3 regions of the Rhizobium sp. YS-1r genome follow, and region 2 is predicted to be linked to each of the others. Evidence: predicted binding sites of a transcription regulator. Region 2 holds the regulator's gene; each other region holds the start of a gene.
What was found. The regulator PhoB, encoded in region 2, activates phosphate uptake and scavenging genes when phosphate is short. The targets are predictions, from matches to a motif close to TGTCATNNANCTGTCAT.
Positions count from the first base shown of each region.

Region 1: the regulator PhoB is predicted to act here: its motif matches at 3,491-3,507, upstream of JL39_RS31210 (DUF465 domain-containing protein).
Region 3: the regulator PhoB is predicted to act here: its motif matches at 3,792-3,808, upstream of ppk2 (polyphosphate kinase 2).

Region 1 covers NZ_JPYQ01000047.1:158,382-165,244, reverse strand. Annotated here, with positions in the region: gene JL39_RS22315 (tetratricopeptide repeat protein) at 56-1,201, opposite strand; gene JL39_RS22310 (thiamine phosphate synthase) at 1,201-1,854, opposite strand; gene JL39_RS22305 (sulfite exporter TauE/SafE family protein) at 1,966-2,736, shown strand; gene JL39_RS22300 (metalloregulator ArsR/SmtB family transcription factor) at 2,844-3,107, shown strand; gene JL39_RS31210 (DUF465 domain-containing protein) at 3,253-3,429, opposite strand; gene JL39_RS22290 (DUF465 domain-containing protein) at 3,659-3,862, shown strand; gene purE (5-(carboxyamino)imidazole ribonucleotide mutase) at 3,876-4,373, shown strand; gene JL39_RS22280 (5-(carboxyamino)imidazole ribonucleotide synthase) at 4,370-5,440, shown strand; gene ykgO (type B 50S ribosomal protein L36) at 5,568-5,693, shown strand; gene JL39_RS22270 (hypothetical protein) at 5,791-6,414, shown strand; gene JL39_RS22265 (MFS family transporter) at 6,775-6,863, shown strand, end outside.
Region 2 covers NZ_JPYQ01000012.1:32,530-39,392, reverse strand. Annotated here, with positions in the region: gene pstA (phosphate ABC transporter permease PstA) at 1-1,106, shown strand, start outside; gene pstB (phosphate ABC transporter ATP-binding protein PstB) at 1,142-1,933, shown strand; gene phoU (phosphate signaling complex protein PhoU) at 1,976-2,689, shown strand; gene phoB (phosphate regulon transcriptional regulator PhoB) at 2,732-3,418, shown strand; gene JL39_RS11315 (winged helix-turn-helix domain-containing protein) at 3,432-4,121, shown strand; gene arsK (arsenite efflux MFS transporter ArsK) at 4,207-5,442, opposite strand; gene JL39_RS11305 (FAD-dependent oxidoreductase) at 5,439-6,857, opposite strand.
Region 3 covers NZ_JPYQ01000055.1:234,348-241,210, reverse strand. Annotated here, with positions in the region: gene JL39_RS23915 (transporter substrate-binding domain-containing protein) at 1-782, shown strand, start outside; gene JL39_RS23910 (amino acid ABC transporter permease) at 787-1,602, shown strand; gene JL39_RS23905 (phytanoyl-CoA dioxygenase family protein) at 1,783-2,595, opposite strand; gene ppk2 (polyphosphate kinase 2) at 2,834-3,748, opposite strand; gene JL39_RS32840 (hypothetical protein) at 3,866-3,994, shown strand; gene leuC (3-isopropylmalate dehydratase large subunit) at 4,073-5,482, shown strand; gene JL39_RS23885 (histidine phosphatase family protein) at 5,593-6,141, shown strand; gene JL39_RS23880 (L,D-transpeptidase family protein) at 6,159-6,707, opposite strand.

The DNA of each region.
Region 1 (6,863 bases), on a different contig from region 2:
TCGTCACTGAAATCGATTCACTGGATCGATTTCTCCGGCTGCGCCGGACCGCTCCTCACCCCCTGCGGAACTTGTTGGCTGCCTCGATCGCCTGCTTCTGCTGCTCTTCATTGATGCCGAGGTAGAAGTCTTCGAGTTCCGGATCCTGCAGACCGGCGCGGCGCGACAGAACGTACCATTTGGCCGCCTCGACCGGATTGGGCCGGGTGCCGAGCGCATTGATATAAAGATGCGCGAGCTTGTTCTGGGCGACGACATTGCCGCGATGGGCGGCGATCCGCATCCATTCGAAACCCTTGTCGTAGTCGCGTGTTCCCCCGATCCCGTTCACCAGCCAGAGCCCCATATCGAGTTGTGCGGTATCGTACCCGGCTTCGGCGGCGCGCTCCAGCCATTCGCGGGCCTTCGCCTTCTTCTCCGCCGGCATGTCCTTCAGCGTCACATAGAGCTGCGCCACGGCATATTGCGCGTCCGCCACCCCTTGCCCGGCAGCTCTTTCATAGAAGGGCAGCGCCAGATGCAGGCCCTTTTCACCCGGATTATCCGCAACGAGAATCTGCGCCCAGTTGAACTGCGCCGACGAATTGCCGGCTTCCGCGGCCTTGCGCATGAATTCGTCGGCTTGCTTCTTGTCGCGCGGGACATCTCGGCCCGCCATCAGAAGCAGCGCATACTGGAACATGGCAGCGGGATCGCCACCTTCCGCAGCCTGCTTGTACCAAAACGTCGCCGTCTTGGCGTCGCGCTTGATACCCAGACCCTTGGTCATCATTTCGGCGACGAGCGTCTGCGCCGCAGCATCCCCCTTACCCGCACGTGTCAGCGCCTTGTCGAGAGCCGTCACGTAAAGACCGCGCTGATAGGCGCCATAGGCCTCGTCGATGGGGCCGTCGTAAGGCTTCTCGGGCGGTATGGGTGGCAAAGTCGCTCCCATGCGCTGATAGAGCTCCACGCCACCGGAAGGCACGATACCGTCCGGCTGGCCCTGCCCCTCGGCTTTGCTCCCTGGCGTATCCGAATCTGCCTGCGTCTCGACCCGGTCCTTCTTCATCTGCTGGGTATCCGGCTCGACGGGACGTGTGACGGCCCTGGTGTCTACCTGTGCGAAGGCAACGGAGGGCAAAACCGCCGAGGCGAGAAGGCTCGCCAGCAGTCCATTCAGAATCGCGCGGTAAGTTCGGTTCGACGGCATGGGCCTCATCAAGCCTCAAACCGTGGCGCTTTTTCGTCCAGGGTCGCGTTGACTTCGGCGACCACCGCTCCGGCGCCCCTGGGATTGTCAAAGACTGCAGCGCGGAGCGCCACGAATTCAGCGCCGGTCTCGGCAACCGCAAGCGCCGACGCGGGATCGTTACCGCCCACGACGATGCAGGGGATTTCCACCATCGAGGCCCACCATTCGCCAAGCGCAAGATTCTTGGGATGCGCCTCCGGTTTGATGTCGCCGTCAAGCTTGCCGAAGAAGATGTAGTCGGGACGCAATTCGCCGATCTCCAGCGCCTGATGGCGATCCGCCGCCCCGCCGGCGCCGACGATGAGCTTCGGCACGAATTTCTCGATCGCCTCCTCAAGCTCGGCGGGGGAGCCGGCCATGTGCAAGCCGTCGGCCTTGACCCGGCCGGCTACGCGACTGTCGCCGGCGATCAAGGCCGCCGCGCCAGCCGCCTGGATGATCGGCACCAATGTCTCGGCACGCTTCTGGAAAGCCTGATCGTCGAGGCCGTATTGCGGCAGGATCACCGAGGCGACGTCGCCGCCCGAAAGCGCCTCTTCAAGCTCCTTCGCCTGACGGGCGGCATCATCATAGTCCGGTACAATAAGCACAAGGCGGCAGCGATCTTCCGATCCGGTCATGTTTTTTTTCCATTCGGCGGATGGCGCCAATCGCAAATCCGCACTCGTTTTCTGTCCGTAAATTCGATAGACCGGACCGATTGAAGGATCAACCGCCCCGCCTCGGAACGAATGCCTGATACGCTGACCCTCGCCTTTTTCGCAGCCGCCATTCCTGCAGTCATGCTCGTCGGTCTCTCGAAAGGGGGGATCGGCGGCGCGATCGGCCTCATGGGCGTACCGCTCATGTCCATGGCGGTGGACCCGGTCAAGGCGGCGGCGATCTTCCTGCCGATCCTGATCCTCATGGACATCGTGGCCTTGTGGTCCTGGCGGAATTACAACGATTCCCGGACACTCCTGATGATCCTGCCGGGCGGCATCATCGGTATTGCGCTCGGCTGGGCGACTTCCACATATGTATCGGACGACGCGCTTCGTCTTGTCATCGCCGTGGCGACCATCCTCTTCACGGTCCGTTATTTCTGGCAGGTCTACGGCCCGCACTCGAACAGGCCCGCAGCGCCGCTGCCGCACCGTCCGGTTGCCGCCACCTTCTGGGGAGCGCTTTCCGGTTATGCGAGTTTCGTCGCCCATGCCGGCGGCCCGCCTTTCCAGATCTATGTCCTGCCGATGGGGCTGGACCCGAAATCCTACACCGGCGCCAGCATCCGTTTCTTCGCGATCGTCAATGCCGTGAAGGTCATTCCCTATTTCTTCCTCGGGGCACTGGACAGGGAAAACCTGACGATCTCCGCGACGCTTCTGCCCATAGCGCTGCTGGCGACCATAGCAGGTGCGGCGGTCGTCAAGCATCTGAAGGCCGAGATCTTCTATCCCATGACCTATGGCCTGGCCTTTCTCGCCGGATTGAAACTGCTCTGGGACGGCCTGCCGCTGTAAGCGCGAGCACAACATCACTAAATAAGCAACGCAGCATATAGTGTCATTTATTGCTGCAACGCACAATAAATCTTGCCGTTACCATGCGTTTACCGTAAGTTTGACATATGACAACAACAGTTGACCCTTTTGCAGCCATAGCTGACCCGAACCGGCGGTATCTGCTGGAGGAATTGCGGCGTTCGCCGAAAACGGTCAACGAACTGGCACAGGGCCTGCCGATCAGCCGGCCTGCAGTGTCGCAGCATCTGAAAGCCCTGCTCGACAGCAATCTTGTCAGCGTCACGGCAGAAGGCACGCGGCGCATCTATGCCGTCAACAGCAAGGGTTTCGACAGGCTCAATCTGTGGCTGGATCAGTTCTGGTCGTGACCTAAGATTTGCAAGTCACCTGTTTTAGGGTCGTCGGCCACGACCAGAACTTCATTTTCATACTGTCTGGATTGTTTTGCCGCTTCCTGAGATGCCTCTTATTTGATCCTAACGCGAGGCAGCGGCCAGTTCTCCCATTGAAAGATTAGTGACGCGTAGAGGCTTTGAGCCGTTGCATTTCGTCTTTAATGCGCAGCTTGCGCCGCTTGATGTCAGCAATTTGACGATCATCGGAAGAGGGGGACGCCAGAATGGTTTGGAGCTCCTCCTCCAGAGCGCCGTGCTTCTTTTCAAGCGATGCGATATGAGCCTGGACGGTCATGTGGCATGTTCCTTCCTTGGTCACCTGCCCCGGCTTCACCCTTGGCCGAGGCTTCAGGTTTACGACGGAAGTGTGACACGATCGACCCCATTTGTCGAAGGAGAAATCGTGGTTTGAACAAGGCAAATTCGTGACGGCGGCTAACTTCCAGTTAACGCGGTTTGGTGGTAGAGGCTTGCGGACATTGCTGGCGACCACAAAATGCCGGATATGAAAATGGGGACCGAAAATGGCTGATCAGGAACAGGCGGATATCCGGCTGGCGCTCGCGAAACTCCGTCAGGAGCACGAAGATTACGACGCTGCCATCAACGCCATGATCGAGGTCGGCTGTGACGCGCTCCGAATTCAGCGCATGAAGAAGAAGAAGCTGGCGATCAAGGACAAGATGAGCCAGCTTGAAGACCAGATCATCCCCGACATCATTGCTTGAGGGAGGCATCATGCTGGCAGAAAGACCACCCGTCGCCATCATCATGGGAAGCCAGTCCGACTGGGAGACCATGAAGAACGCCGCCGATACGCTGGAGGCGCTCGACATCGGTTATGAGGCCCGGATCATTTCCGCGCATCGGACACCCGAACGGATGATGGAGTTTGCCAAGACCGCCCGCGCCGAAGGTTTTCAGGTCATCATCGCCGGCGCCGGCGGTGCAGCCCATCTCCCCGGCATGACCGCCGCCATGACGCCGCTGCCGGTCTTCGGCGTGCCGGTGCAGTCCAAGGCGCTGTCGGGTCAGGACAGCCTGCTGTCGATCGTGCAGATGCCCGCAGGCATCCCGGTCGGAACGCTGGCGATCGGCAAGGCCGGAGCGATCAATGCCGCACTGCTTGCTGCAGCGGTCCTGGCACTCAATGACGACGAGATCGCCGACCGTCTCGACGAATGGCGCGCCCGCCAGACGGCCGCCGTTGCAGATTACCCGATAGACGAGGTTTCATGACGGTCCACACGATCGGCATCATCGGCGGCGGACAGCTCGGCCGCATGCTGGCCATTGCCGCAGCGCGGCTCAACTTCCGCACGATCATCCTGGAGCCGCAGGCCGACTGTCCGGCGGCGCAGGTGGCGAGTGCCCAGATCACTGCAGCTTACGATGATCCGGCAGCGCTCGCCGAGCTCGCCAGCCGCTGCGACGTCGTCACCTATGAATTCGAGAACGTTCCTGTTCTGGCGGCCGAAACGCTGCAGCTTGCGGTGCCTGTCCATCCGCCGGCCACGGCGCTGGAGGTCGCGCAGGACCGCCTCACCGAAAAGAGCTTCCTCAATTCCTGTGGCATCGAGACTGCAAGCTTCCACGCCGTCGACAGCCAGGCCGACCTCGAAAAGGCGCTCGCGGATTTCGGCGGCAAGGGCGTCTTGAAGACCCGCCGGCTCGGCTACGACGGCAAGGGCCAGCGCGTCTTCCGCTCGGCTGCGGATAGCCCGGCCGGCGCATATGACGACCTGGGCGGCGTGCCGCTCATTCTCGAAAGCTTCGTGCCGTTCGAGCGCGAGGTGTCGATCATCGCCGCCCGCGGCAAGGATGGCGCCACCGCCTGCTACGATCCGGCCGAAAACGTCCACCGACGCGGCATCCTGCATACCTCCACCCTCCCCGCACGCATCTCCGATGCGACGGCGCAGGTCGCCCGCGAATCGGCGGAGAAGCTGCTTGCCGCGCTCGACTATGTCGGCGTCATCGGCATCGAGTTCTTCGTGATGGCGGATGGGACCTTGATCGCCAACGAGATCGCCCCGCGTGTCCACAATTCCGGCCACTGGACGGAAGCCGCCTGCGTCGTTTCGCAGTTCGAGCAGCATGTCCGTGCCGTTGCCGGACTGCCCCTCGGCGATCCTGCACGCCATTCGGACTGCGTGATGACCAACCTGATCGGCGACGACATTCTCGACGTTCCCGCCTGGCTGGCGAAGAAGAATGTGCTCGTTCATCTTTATGGCAAGACGGAATCCCGTCCCGGCCGAAAAATGGGCCATGTGACCGAGCTTAAAACACTGCCGCAAGGTTGACATGAGCCCGGGCTCGGGTTATCTGCACGCCCAACTTGAGAGCGTGCCCCCTCCAAGATAAAGGCGGCGCGCTTTTGATTGATAAGGACAAGCGGCTTTCGAGCCCACAGACTGCTGGACCAGAACAATGAAGATCAAGAATTCGCTCAAGGCGCTGAAGGCCCGTCACCGCGATAACCGCCTGGTTCGCCGCAAGGGCCGTATTTACATCATCAACAAGCAGAACCCGCGCTTCAAGGCTCGTCAGGGCTGATACGGTTCCGGTCCCGGACATCCCGCGGACCGATCAAATTGTCGATAGCGCGACAAATCGGGTTTGACCTTGAGCGCATGCGGATTACCTTATCCGCATGCGCTATTTTCGTTTCAGCTCTCTGATTCTGGCCGCGACCTTCGCCGCCTCCTCGACTCTCGCCCAGACGGCAACGCCTGCCCCGCCTGCCGTCACCCCGCAGCAGGCAGATCCAGCCGTTCCCACATCGGCTTCGCAACCGGCCAATCCGCTCGATCCGCTGTTCGAGGCGCTGAAGCGCGAACGCGATCCGGATAAGGCGCGCGGCATCGCCACCCAGATCATGACCGACATGAACGATTCGGGGAGCGCCACGGTCAATCTCCTGATGCAGTGGGCCGCGACCGCTATCAAGGAGAAGCGCAATGCCGCCGCACTCGATTTCCTCGACCAATTGACCCTCCTCGATCCTGCCTATCCCGAGGGCTGGAACCGCCGTGCGACACTGCACTACACCATGGGCAACACGCGCAAATCCATGGCCGACATCGCCGAGGTGCTGAAGCACGAGCCACGCCATTTCGGCGCGATCGCCGGCATGGCGGGCATCCTGATGGAAGCAGGCAAGGATCAACTCGCCCTGAAGGCCTGGGAAGATTACCTCGCCATCTACCCCGCCGATCGGGAGGCGCAGGAAGCGGTAACGAAACTCTCCGAAAAGATCGCCGGCAACCGGACGTAAACCATCCATAACGGCATGTCCCGGCCGGGTCCGAGCGCCGGATCCCCCGCCTCGGAGAAAGCGAAGGCGTGATCTCGCATCACCGCCGGCATTTCAATTCCGTGCGATATGTGAACAACGCACAATTACCGCACAAGTCGTTTGACGTTTACGTAGCCGTCGCATTATTTCAACGCATCTTGCCGATCTCACCCATTGGCGCAGTAATATCTCTGCAGGGGCCGGAGGTTTCACAGGTCCCGATTTCACAAAACCAGCAGCTGCTGCGGCGGCGTCTCCTTGACAACGCCGGGACGGCGTTTGCGGGAAAGTCATTGTTTATCGGTAACCCAACGGAGGGACTGTATGTGGAAAAAAGACATGAACCAGATGGCGCCCATCGATGACGCGCATGACACGCGCCGGCGCATCTTTGCCATCGTTGGCAGCGCCTCGGGCAATCTGGTGGA
Region 2 (6,863 bases):
AGGCCGGCGATCGCAAGCCGGAGAACATCGCGAAGGTCTCGACCTTCGGATATGCGCCCATCATCGAGAAGGCGCTCCGCGACGCGATGGCGCAGAAGGGCATCACCATCGACGGCATGAACGCAAAGGCCGCCGCCGAGCTGATCTCCAAGGAGGCTCCCGCCGATCTCCGCAGGTTTGTGATGGCCGATCCGTCGGTGATTGGCCAGACCCATTCCTTTGATCTTCTGGCCGCGGGCCGTATCGACGGATATTACAAGGGGCGCGTGACGATGGAGAGCGCGAAGCTCGACCGCAATACGTCCCCCGACCAACTGATGCTGGCGGACAAGCTCAAGGAGGCGGGCATTCTGACGACCCGTTTCAACTGGAGCTTCTTCACGGCGCCGGACGCCTCCGATACCCGGCCTGAAGCGGCGGGCCTGGGGATTGCGGTCATTGGCTCCGTCTATATGATGCTGATCGTGTTCGTCCTGTCGCTGCCGATCGGCGTGGCTGCATCAATCTATCTTGAGGAATTTGCGCCGCAGAACCGCTTCACCGATCTGATCGAGGTGAACATCTCGAACCTTGCCGCGGTTCCCTCGATCGTCTTCGGTATTCTGGGCCTTGCCGTACTGATCAATTTCTTCGGTCTGCCGCAATCGGCGCCGGTTGTGGGGGGGCTTGTTCTGACCCTGATGACGTTGCCGACGATCATCATCGCCACTCGCGCCGCCCTCAAGGCCGTTCCACCGTCTATCCGCGACGCAGCGCTCGGTGTTGGCGCATCGAAGATGCAGTCCATCTTCCATCATGTTCTGCCCTTGGCGATGCCCGGTATCCTGACGGGGACGATCATCGGGCTGGCCCGAGCTCTCGGGGAGACTGCGCCTCTGCTGCTGATCGGCATGGTCGCCTTCGTGCGCGAATATCCCGCCGGTCCGCCGGATGGCTTCTTCGATCCGGCGTCGGCGCTTCCGGTCCAGGTCTATAACTGGACGCAGCGCGGCGACCCGGCATTCGTCGAACGTGCGTCCGGTGCCATCATCGTGCTTCTGGTATTCCTGATCCTAATGAACCTGGTCGCAATCATTCTTCGCCGCCGCTTCGAGCGCCGTTGGTAAAGGGGTGTGTAATGATGAATAATATCTCAACGACGATGACGACGACGCCGACGAAAGCTCCACTCATGAATGAACCGAAGATTTCCGCCCGTAACGTGCAGGTTTATTACGGCGAAAAGCACGCCATCAAGGATGTCAATATCGATATCCGCCCTCGGTCCGTTACAGCCTTCATCGGTCCGTCGGGCTGCGGCAAGTCGACGTTCCTGCGTTGCATCAACCGGATGAATGACACGATCGCCAACTGCCGTGTCGAGGGCAACATATCGATCGACTCGGAGAACATTTACGATCCCAAGGTGGACCCGGTTCAGCTGCGCGCCAAGGTCGGCATGGTGTTCCAGAAGCCGAACCCTTTCCCGAAGTCGATCTACGAGAACGTCGCCTATGGCCCGCGCATTCATGGTCTGGCGCGAAAGAAGTCGGAGCTGGACGATATCGTGTCTTCGGCCCTGCAGAAGGCAGGACTGTGGGGCGAGGTGAAGGATCGTCTCGACAGCCCAGGTACGGGCCTTTCCGGCGGTCAGCAGCAGCGCCTGTGCATTGCGCGCGCCGTTGCCGTCAGCCCGGAAGTGATCCTGATGGACGAACCCTGTTCGGCGCTCGATCCGATCGCCACCGCCAAGGTCGAGGAGCTGATCCACGAACTGCGCGAAAACTTCACGATCGTCATCGTGACGCACTCGATGCAGCAGGCGGCCCGCGTATCGCAACGCACTGCCATGTTCCATCTCGGAAACCTGGTTGAGGAGAACGATACCGACAAGATGTTCACCAATCCGGATGACCAGCGTACGCAGGACTACATCATGGGCCGCTTCGGCTGATCGCCGGTTGCGGGCCCTTTCTGACAATCTGAGGATAAGACCATGTCTTCGACACATATCCTGTCTGCCTATGACGACGAACTGAAATATCTGAGCCGCCGGATTTCGGAGATGGGCGGGCTTGCGGAGCAGATGTGCGCGGATGCAGTGCGGGCACTGGTCAATTCCGATGCCGCCCTTGCCCAGAAGGTGATCTCCGACGATGTGATCCTCGACCATGCCGAGCGCGATATCGGCGACAAGGCGATCGTGACGATCGCCCGCCGCCAGCCGGTTGCGGGCGACCTGCGCGACATCGTCGGATCGCTGCGCATCGCCTCCGATCTGGAGCGGGTCGGCGACCTCGGCAAGAACACTGCCAAGCGGGTGATCGCGGTGCAGGGCACCGGTGTGCCGCGCAAGCTCGCGCGCGGCATCGAGCACCTGTCGGACCTGGCGCTGACGCAGCTGAAGGAAGTGCTGGACGTCTATTCGAGCCGTTCGGCCGAGAAGGCGGAGGCGATCCGCATCCGCGACGAGGAAATCGACGCGATGTACACGTCGCTGTTCCGCGAGCTTTTGACCTACATGATGGAAGATCCGCGCAACATCACCACCTGCACGCATCTTCTGTTCTGTGCCAAGAACATCGAGCGTATCGGCGACCACGCCACCAACATCGCCGAGACGATCTACTACATGACGACCGGCGCCCAGCCGGAAGGCGAGCGTCCGAAGGACGATACGTCGAACACGCTCGGCGCGATCACGGAATAATGGCGCCGAATGACGATGGAATGGTGACGGAGCTAAGACGGAATGCAGCCGAAGATCGCGGTCGTGGAGGATGAGGAGGCGCTGAGCGTGCTTCTTCGCTACAACCTTGAAGCGGAAGGTTATGAGGTGGAGACGATTCTGCGCGGGGATGAAGCCGAGATCAGGCTTCAGGAACGCACGCCGGATCTTCTGATCCTCGACTGGATGTTGCCCGGTGTTTCCGGCATCGAACTCTGCCGGCGGCTGAGGATGCGGCCGGAGACGGAGCGACTGCCGATCATCATGCTGACGGCGCGCGGCGAGGAGAGCGAACGGGTCCGCGGGCTTGCGACCGGCGCCGATGACTATGTCGTAAAGCCGTTCTCGACGCCGGAACTGATGGCGCGAGTGAAGGCGATGCTGCGGCGCGCGCGTCCGGAAGTGCTGTCGAGCGTCCTGCGCTGCGGCGACATCGAGCTGGACCGGGAGACGCACAGGGTGCATCGCAAGAGCCGCGAAGTGCGGCTCGGCCCGACGGAGTTCCGGCTTCTGGAATTCCTGATGGCCGCGCCCGGCCGGGTCTTCTCGCGCTCGCAGCTTCTCGACGGGGTGTGGGGCCACGACATCTATGTGGACGAGCGCACCGTCGACGTGCATGTCGGACGCCTCAGGAAGGCGCTCAACTTCTCCAACATGCAGGATGTCATCCGCACCGTCCGCGGCGCCGGATACTCGATGGAAGGACACTAGGGAGAGCACCGCGATGGGAGCGCGAGTTGTCGTGGTGATCGATGGCGATGAAACGCTGCGCGAAGTGCTGCGGTTCTCCCTTGTCGATGAAGGTTTCGACGTGACGCTGCTTTCGGCGGGCTCCGAGCTGATGGAGCGGTTGGTTTCGAGCCTTCCCGATGTACTGGTGCTGAGTTCGTCCCTTCCGGGGCTGAATGGCATCGAGATCTGCCGAAGACTTCGTACCGAACCAGCAACGATGCGGGTGCCCGTGGTCCTGCTTGTTCCGGCGGAAAGCGAGAGCGACAGGCTGACGGGTCTCGCTGCCGGCGCGGATGACTGCCTCGTAGAGCCATTCCCCTCCGTCGAGCTTGCCATAAGGGTGAAGAACCTTCTTCGCCGCATGCATCCGAATCTTCTGAGCCATATGATCAGGGTCGGAGACCTGACCCTCGACCGCGAAGCACACAGGGTCCACAGGCAGAAGAAGGAAGTCAGGCTCGGCCCCACCGAGTTCCGGCTTCTCGAGTTCCTGATGCGGTATCCGGGACGGGTCTATTCGCGGACGGAGCTGAAAAGGTCGCTCTGGGGTGATGGTGCAACCGTGGACGAGCGCGCCGTCGACGTGCACATCGGTCGCCTCCGGAAGGGCATCAGCCTGGGCAAGGCTGACCAGGTGATCCGGACCGTCCGCGGAGCGGGCTACGCCCTCGGCGACGTCTGAATTTTCTCGCGATCGTTGGAAGGCCTATGCTGCTTTTCTTTAGGGCTTCGCCGAGGGGCCTGCATCTCCTGTTTGTCGTGTCTTGTCAGGCCTGCGAACCACCGAAAGGTCCAGCTGCTGGTCTTGTTGCTCTGTAGCGGGCGAAGGCGATCGCTCCGAACAGGCCGACGGCCGCCGCGCCTCCCAGAATGCTGATCGATACTGCCTGGCCGACCCCCCAAGTTCCCAGCATGACAGCGAACGCAAAGGGGGCAAGTGCTGAGGAAAACTGGCGTGCGGCGGTCACCCAGCCGAGCCGTGCGCCATAACCGTGCCTTCCGAAAAGCTCCAGTGGAAGCGTTCCCCCGACGATGCTTGCGAGCCCCGATCCCAGACCGAACAGGATCGCGAATGCGATGAGACCGGGGAGCCACGGACTTGTCGCCATCAGGACGATAAGGGCGACGGCGAGCAATCCCGCGGAGATCACGGCGAGCACCGTCTGTGACAAGCGCCCTCCGAAGATCATGTTCAGGAGGCGGCTGGCGACCTGCGAGGGACCGAAGAGGGTGGAGACCATGAGGCCTGCCGTGCCAAGCCCAAGTGCTGTCAGCAGCGGAACCATGTGGACCAGCACGGAGGCCAGCACGAATCCTTCCAGGGCAAAGCCCGCAAGCATCAGAATAAAGACGCCACTGAACGCGGGGCCGGCTTCAGGCTGAACGGCCATCGCTCCGGATTGATTTACTGATGCCCGTGGTTCGGGCACGTCGCGGGGCAGTCTCCCGACCCACCAATGGATCGGAAGGCACACGGCGATATTCAGGATCGCGAAGACGAGGTAGATCTCACGCCAGCCGAGATAGTCATGCAGTGTTGCCGTGAGCGGCCAGAAGAGCGTTGATGCGAATCCCGCGATCAGCGTCAGATGGGTTATGCTGCGCTGTGGCTTGCTGCCTCCAACCTGCACGATCGCTGCAAATGCCGTGCTGTAGAGAACGAAGCTGGAGGCGATCTCCATTGCGACGAGTGAAATACCGAACGTCGTCGCATTCGGCGATGCGGCCGCGCAGCCAAGCGAGATGGCGGCAGCAAGCGAACCGGGGACCATGAGCCGGCCGGCTCCGAACCGGTCCGCCCAGTTTCCCGCTCTCGGTGCGAACAGTCCGCCAACCAGCAGCGCCACCGATAGCAGCCCGAAAAGCCTGTCTTGTTGGATGGAGAAGTCTCGTGCCATGTCCGGCGCGAGGATGCTGAAGGAATAATAAAGGGTACCGTAGCCGATGATCTGTGTTGCGCCGAGCGCCCAGATCAGGCGCGCGGGAGCTTTCCGCTCGGTCATTCTGCAGGTTCCACATCGTTCCGTTCCACCGCAGTGGATGTACCACAGCCACAACCAGCTTTGCCATCAGTCTTGGCCTTCATGTCGGCGATGCAGCACGCGTCGACTTCAGAAAGAGCAGGACCACCGCAGCAGCCACCGGACGCTGCCTCTGCGAGCACTGGATTGGTTACGCTGCAGACACCGGTTTCCGGGAGAACGAGATGCACCTCGCGGGCGGCGTTGCTGTCGCCTGCGAGTTCCGCCACGACCGAGCGGACCTGCTCGTACCCCGTTGCCATGAGAAATGTCGGCGCGCGTCCATAGGATTTCGAACCGACGATGAAGAAGCCGGGTTCCGGCTGTGTCAACTCGACCACGCCATGCGGCGGCACCGTTCCGCAGGAATGCAGGTTCGGATCGATCATGGGTGCGAGACGGTGGGGGGCTTCCACGGCCGGATCGAGATCGAGCCGGAGTTCCTTCAGGATGTCGAGATCGGGACGGAAGCCCGTGGCCACCACGATGCGGTCGACGGCAAGCCGCTCATGCCGGCCGTCGTGCAAAGCCTCCACGTCGAGGCGGCCGCCATTCTCGCGGACGGACTGGACTGCGAAGGGGGCCAGCAGCTTCACGCGGCCGCTGTCGATCGCCTCCTTCGCCGCCAGCCCGAGATCGCCGCGAGCCGGAAGCTGATCGTTCAATCCGCCGCCGAGAAGACGGTCGATTCCATTGCGGCGCAGCGCCCATGATATGGCCGTGGTCGGCGCGGTCTTCTGGACTTCGAGCAACGCCAGCACCACGTTGATGGCGGAATGGCCACTGCCGACGACGAGGATCGATGCAGCGGCATAGTCCGGCTTGCCGACGCCGGATACGTCCGGAATCCCATAGGCGATCCTGCCGCCCGCTTTGCTTTCTCCGATAACCGGAAGGCCGTCCACGCCCATCGGGCTTGGGCGTCTCCATGTCCCGGACGCATCGAGGACGGCGCTGGCGAGGACAGCCTTCTCTTCACCAGAGGCATCGACATAGCGGATCACGAAAGGCGAAGCGCCGCGTCCCCGGCTGGTGACTTTGTCGAGGTTCTCGCGCGTCACGGCGGTCACGGTCGAACCGTAGGCGACATGTGGGGCGATTTCCGCGAGCCGGGCGAGGGGATCGAGATACCGTTCGACGATCTCCGCCCCGGTCGGCAGTTCTTCGGGATCCGGGGCAATCCAGCCCGACCGATGAAGCAGTTCGGCGGCCGAGTTCTCGATGACATAGCGCCAGGGCGAGAAGACACGCACGTGCCCCCAGGCCCGCAGCGACGTTCCCGCCGACGGCCCGCTTTCCAGGACCAGTGGACGGAGGCCGCGCTTCATAAGCTGCGCTGCCGCGGCGAGACCCACGGGACCCGCACCTATAACTGCTATGGGTAGCTTCGAAGGCATTTACCT
Region 3 (6,863 bases), on a different contig from region 2:
CCGTTCTCGCCGGCTTTGTTGCGCTCGCTCTCGCCCCGGCCCTGAGTATTGCCGCCGAATTGCCGGACCTGAAGGGTCGGACCGTCGTCATCGTGACCGAAAACGCCTATCCGCCGCTGCAGTTCGTGGATCCCAAGAACGGCCAGGCGATCGGCTGGGAATATGACGCTATGAACGAAATCGCCAAACGGTTGAATTTCAAGGTCGAGTACCAGAACACCAGTTGGGACGCGATGATCCAGGCGGTTTCCGACGGCCAATACGACATCGGCATGACCGGCATCACGATCAAGGACGACCGCAAGGAGAAGGTCGATTTCTCCGATCCCTACATGCGCTCGCAGCAACTCATGCTGGTGCGCGGCGACGAGAAGCGGTTTACCGATGCCAAGAGCTTTGCCGCCCTGGACAACGGACTGATCGGCGCGCAGCCGGGAACGAGTCCATTCTACACTGCGGTCTATGAGATTCTGGATGGCAATGAGCAAAACCCGCGGATCAAGCTCTTCGAGACTTTCGGCGCGACCGTACAGGCCCTGAAGGCGGGCGACGTTGACCTGGTGCTGACGGACAGCACTGCCGGCGAAGGTTATGTCAAGGCCTCCGGCGGCTCCTTGAAGACCATCGGTGAACCGCTCGGCACGGAGGATTTTGGCTTCATCTTCAACAAGGGGTCCGACCTCGTCGCGCCGGTCAACGCGGCGATCGCAGCGCTGAAGGCCGACGGCACGCTGGATATGCTCAACAGGAAATGGTTCCTCGACTACAAGATGGGCGAATAAGGGCATGGCGCCTCCGCGCTGGAAAGCCGGGCTTGAGGATTTCCCCTGGTGGCTGGTGGCATTCGGAGCTCTCTGCCTCGGCCTCGCAATTGTCATAGCCGCCAGCGATCTCTACGTGCAGGTCTTCGGTGTCGTCGTCAAAGGCATCGGCATCACGATCGGCGTGACGCTGGCCGCCTTCGCGCTTGCGACGGCATTGGGTCTGGCGATCGCGCTAGCCGGACTTTCCGGCAACGTCGTGCTGAGGCAGATCGCTCGCTTCTATGTCGAACTGATCCGCGGCATCCCGATCCTCGTCCTGCTCTTCTATATTGCCTTCGTCGGCGCACCGGGTTTCGTGGCGCTCTATAACTGGGCGCTGGCGCCGCTGATCGCGCGGGGATGGGCGGAAGCGCTTCTCGTGCGCGACGTTTCGCCGCTGTGGCGGGCGGTGATTGCCCTGACGATCGGCTATGCCGCCTTCATTGCCGAGATTTTTCGCGCCGGCTTTCAATCGGTGAATGAAGGGCAGATCGAGGCGGCCAAGGCGCTTGGTCTCACGCGCTTCCAGCGCTTCCGCTTGATTGTCTTTCCGCAGGCGATGCGGGTGATCTTCCCTCCGCTTTCCAACGATTTCGTCTCGATGGTCAAGGATTCATCGCTCGTCTCGGTGCTTGGCGTCGCCGACATCACCCAGATGGCCAAGGTTTATGCGGCCGGTTCCTTCCGCTTCTTCGAGACCTATTCCATCGTCACCTATATCTACCTCATCCTGACGATCGGCCTGTCGCTCATGCTGCGCAGCATCGAGGGTCGGATGCGCAGACGGACAGAGCGGTGAAGGCGCGAAGACTGCAAACTATATTCCGTCATGCCCGGGCCCGTCCCGAGCATCTGCAACCATTTTATCCCGTGAGGTGCAGCAGATCCTCGGCACGAGGCCGAGGATGACGTCGAGGGCGGAGCAGCGTTTGTCAAACAAAGCCCAGGCGGCGGCCCGGAGGCCGCCTCACGTTCCATCTCAAGCTCTTCCGAGCGCCAAACGCAGCGAGATTTCGACGGGCGAGTAGCCGCCGTTCTCGCGCTCCAATCGATATTGCTCCGCAAGACCGAGCGGCGGTTGCGCCATGAAACGCGGCTCCGTGCCGCGATGCTTCTGCGCCGCATGGATGAGCAAGGGGTGGCAAAGATAGACGGTACCGGCCTCCCCGGTCGCCAGCACCTCCGGGCGGCCGGTGCCGACATGCTCCAGCCTCATCGGCGGCATGCCCGCTTCGCCAGCCGGTTCGAGCAGCCGCGCCATGTCCATGTGCGAACCCGGCCGGATGCGGGTCGGTGCATCGTTCTCCCCGACATCGGAGAACAGGAAGAGCATCAGCAGCGCCCGATCGCGCGAGGTATAGTTCGCCCGCCAGTTGGAAAAGTCATGCTGTTCGCTCGGGTTCGACAGGGGCTTGGGGAAGCTGAGGTCGATATGCCATCCGTCGTCGCCGGCACTGTCCGGATGCGGAAAGCGCACCGGGAAACTGCCGAGCCCTTTGCGCGCCAGCCAGCGGCCCTTGCCGACGAGCTGGTCGAAAGCCTGATGGAGAACCGCTGTGTTGGCAGCGATCTCGAACGGTCCGCCGCCATAGCCGGGTAGCCGGACGACGGGCAGCGTCCAGGTTTTCGGATCGTCACGATCGAAAGGAATGTCGCGCCACATGATGTTGCGAGCTTCCGCAGCGATCTCTTTGGGAAAGGCATTGTCGATCCGCACGAAGCCGTCACGGATGAAGGCAGTGATCTCGGCAGCAGACAGCGCCCGCGCCTGGGCAGGATGATGATCGGTCATGTTAAAAACTCTCAGCTGATGCTCCGCTTCATCGGCACGCACGATGCTCGGGACGGAGTGTTTCGGTCATGAACCATCGCCGGCCCGAAGGGTCGCGGCTTGGCTCGTGTTCTTCATGGCCTGCAGCTCAGGCGGCTATGAAGAAGACCGAAGCGATATGGCGAGTGTTCATCATCATGATCGGACCAAGGTAAAGTCCGCGCTCCGCAGCGTCAACGGCCGCGAGGCGCGATCTACATCAATAGACTTCCGGAACGTACATGTCCGGCGGCACCGGATGGCGGATATAGTCCGGATGGCGGACGCGTTCGGGAAGCATGACCGTCTCTTTCGGCGCCGTCTCGTAAGGAACCTGCGCAAGAAGGTGGGCAATCATGTTGAGCCGTGCCCTCTTCTTGTCGACGGCCTGCACGACCCACCATGGCGCTTCCGGAATGTGGGTGCGCTCCATCATCTCCTCCTTGGCCTTGGTATATTCCTCCCAGTGAACGCGGCTTTCGAGGTCCATCGGGGAGAGCTTCCACTGCTTCAGCGGATCATGGATGCGCATCTTGAAGCGGAATTCCTGCTCCTCATCGGTGATCGAGAACCAGTATTTGAGGAGAATGATGCCGGAGCGGACAAGCATGCGCTCGAATTCCGGCACAGAGCGGAAGAATTCCTCCAGCTCGTCCGGCGTGCAGAAGCCCATGACCCGCTCGACGCCGGCGCGGTTATACCAGGAGCGGTCGAACATCACCATTTCGCCGGCCGTCGGCAGGTGTGGCACATAGCGCTGGAAATACCACTGGTTCTGCTCGCGCTCGGTCGGGGCCGGGAGTGCTACGACGCGGCAGACGCGCGGATTGAGGCGCTGGGTGACGCGTTTGATCGCCCCGCCCTTGCCGGCGGAATCGCGGCCCTCGAAGATCACCACCATCTTCAGCTTCTTGTACTGGACCCAATCCTGCAGGCGGACAAGCTCATGCTGGAGACGGAAGAGCTCGCGGAAATAGATCCTGCGGTCCAGCGTCTGCTCGGCGGGGCCTGACATGCCCTCGACGACCAGCTCATCAAGCTGATCTTCCTCCATCTGCATTTCCAGCTCTTCATCGAAGCTGTCGGCAATCTCTTCCTTGATGCGGCTGAGCTGTTCGTGAATGGGTTCGGACATTGAGCATCCCTCTGTTTTGGAAGCCCAGATCAAGCACGTTTCGGCGAAAACTTTATGACAGCGATGCGACAGGTCGTCCGCAACGCAATCCCGTTGCCGATTTCGTTGGAAACTGATATGGAAGCCGCTATGGGATCGAAATTCGGATGCCTCGCGAACCAGTTCATCGTGCTGCAGGACCACAAACGCCTGCCGGCACGCTTCTTCGCGCGCGTTTCCGGGGCGCTTTGCGACCGACTTAGCTGATCTTTCTCAGCTTGAAGGCAGCCTGCGGCTGCCGCACCCACATCCCTCGTTCCATTCAGCTTTACGGATAGCACAGCCATGAGCGCACCCCGCACCCTTTACGACAAGATCTGGGACGACCACGTCGTCTCCGAAGACGAAAACGGCACCTGTCTTCTCTACATCGACCGTCACCTCGTGCACGAAGTGACGTCGCCGCAGGCTTTCGAAGGCCTGCGCATGGCCGGCCGAAAAGTCCGCGCGCCTGAAAAGACCCTCGCCGTCGTCGACCACAACGTACCGACCACCGCCGACCGCCACGAGGGCATCAAGAATGAGGAAAGCCGTATCCAGGTGGAGGCGCTCGCCCAGAACGCCAAGGATTTCGGCGTCGAGTATTATTCCGAAAAGGACGTCCGCCAGGGCATCGTCCATATCGTCGGTCCGGAACAGGGTTTCACCCTGCCCGGCATGACGATCGTCTGCGGTGACAGCCACACTTCGACGCATGGTGCTTTCGGCGCGTTGGCGCACGGTATCGGCACCTCCGAAGTCGAGCATGTGCTCGCCACCCAGACGCTGGTGCAGAAGAAGGCGAAGAACATGCTGGTGCGCGTCGACGGCCAGCTTCCGCCGGGCGTCACCGCCAAGGACATCATCCTCGCGATCATCGGCGAGATCGGCACTGCCGGCGGCACCGGCCACGTCATCGAATTCGCCGGCGAAGCGATCCGCTCGCTCTCCATGGAAGGCCGCATGACGGTCTGCAACATGACGATCGAAGGCGGCGCCCGTGCCGGCCTGATCGCGCCGGATGAAACGACCTTCGCCTATATCAAGGACAAGCCCCGCGCCCCGAAGGGAAAGGCCTGGGACATGGCCCTCGACTACTGGAAGACGCTGAAGACGGATGAAGGCGCGCATTTCGACAAGGTCGTCGTTCTCGATGCCGCCAACCTGCCGCCAATCGTCTCCTGGGGCTCCTCCCCCGAAGACGTCGTCTCGGTTCAAGGCGTGGTGCCGAACCCGGACGACATCCGGGACGAGACGAAGCGTACCTCCAAGTGGCGTGCGCTCGACTACATGGGCCTGAAGCCCGGTACCAAGATCACCGATATCGCGGTCGATCGCGTCTTCATCGGCTCCTGCACCAACGGCCGCATCGAGGACCTGCGCGCCGCGGCGAAGGTCGTCGAAGGCAGGAAGGTGGCCTCCACGGTCAATGCCATGATCGTCCCGGGCTCGGGCATCGTCAAGGAACAGGCGGAAGCCGAAGGCCTCGACAAGATCTTCAAGGAAGCCGGTTTCGAATGGCGTGAGCCGGGCTGCTCCATGTGCCTTGCCATGAACGACGACCGTCTGAAGCCAGGCGAACGCTGCGCCTCCACCTCGAACCGCAATTTCGAGGGCCGCCAGGGCTACAAGGGCCGCACCCATCTCGTCTCGCCGGCCATGGCCGCCGCAGCCGCGATCGCCGGCCACTTCGTCGATATCCGCGAGTGGAAGTAATCATTCGCCGCATGAGGTCAGACGCATGCCGCCCGTTCCGCGGGCGGCATTTTTGTTGATGCTGGCCTGAAAGGCAGACAAGCGCCCGCTTTGCCCTCATAATGGCCACCATGTCCAAGCGACCGCAAAAACAGTCGAATGAAACGGACCGCAGGCTGATCTTCCTGCGGCATGCGAAATCGGCATGGCCGGAAGGCGTGGCGGACAAGGAACGGCCTCTCGCGACGCGCGGCAGCAAAGCGGCTTCGCTGATGGGCGACTATATGGCCCGCGAGGGACTCGTCCCTGATCTTGCCCTCATATCCACGGCGCGGCGGACAGAGGAGACGTGGGCGCTGGTTCGCGAGAAGTTGCCCAGGGACGTGGAAGCGCGCAATTTCGCCGGACTCTATGCCGCACCTGCAACGACGATTCTGGATATCCTGGCGCAAGTCGAACCCGGTTGCCGCAGCGTTCTGATCATCGGGCACAATCCCGGCATCGAGCAACTTGCGCTCACCCTGGTCGGGACGGGCAACGCAGACGCCCGACAGGCGATGGCGGAGAAATATCCGACCGCCGGCCTTGCCGTGATCGATTTCGACGCGGCAGACTGGCAAAGCATCGGCAAGGGGTCCGGCCGCCTGGAGCGCTTTGTCACGCCACGTTCCCTTGAGTGAGCGACGGAGCCCCGGAATCAGCCGATCACCTGCACGGCCGTTCCCTTCCTCATGAACCGGATGAGCCGCTGCATGTCCCGGAAGCTGACGGCAATGCAGCCGGCGGTCGGCTGGTAGCCGGGCTTGATCAGGTGGAAGAAGATCGCCGAACCGCGATGGCGGCGTCGCGAAGTGATGTTCCAGTCGAGCACGAGACAAATATCGTAAAGCCCGTCGGCACGCATCATCTCTTCATGGCTCGGCCGGAAGGGCGCCTTGACGAGGCGATTGTAGGAAGGATGATACGGCAGGTCGCACCAAAGCATGTCCTTTCGAATGCGCTTGATTGGCAAGGCCGTCGGCGACAGACGCACCCGCTCGCCACGCACGAAACCATAAAGAAGAGGCATCGCGGCAATCGGCGTCGCGCCGTCTCCTTCCCGCTTGAAGGCGCTTGTGCCGGAGCGGCCGATCGCTGCCGGCAATGCGATACCGTCAAAGGATACGATCGCTCGCCGGCGATCGCGCGGCGCCGTCCTGACGGCGATCACATTCGGCTTGCGGCCCGGGCCGCGAAAACGCTGTATTTTTCTCACAAGTTTTTGCTTTGAATATGATTTCGTTTGAATTCATAGCACATGAGAGCGTCGCGCGTCCTTACGGACGCACAAGGGACGCTCCAACATATTTGACTCTAGGCATCTTGCCTTCCGAAAATCGATTTCGATTTTCAGGTCGATGCT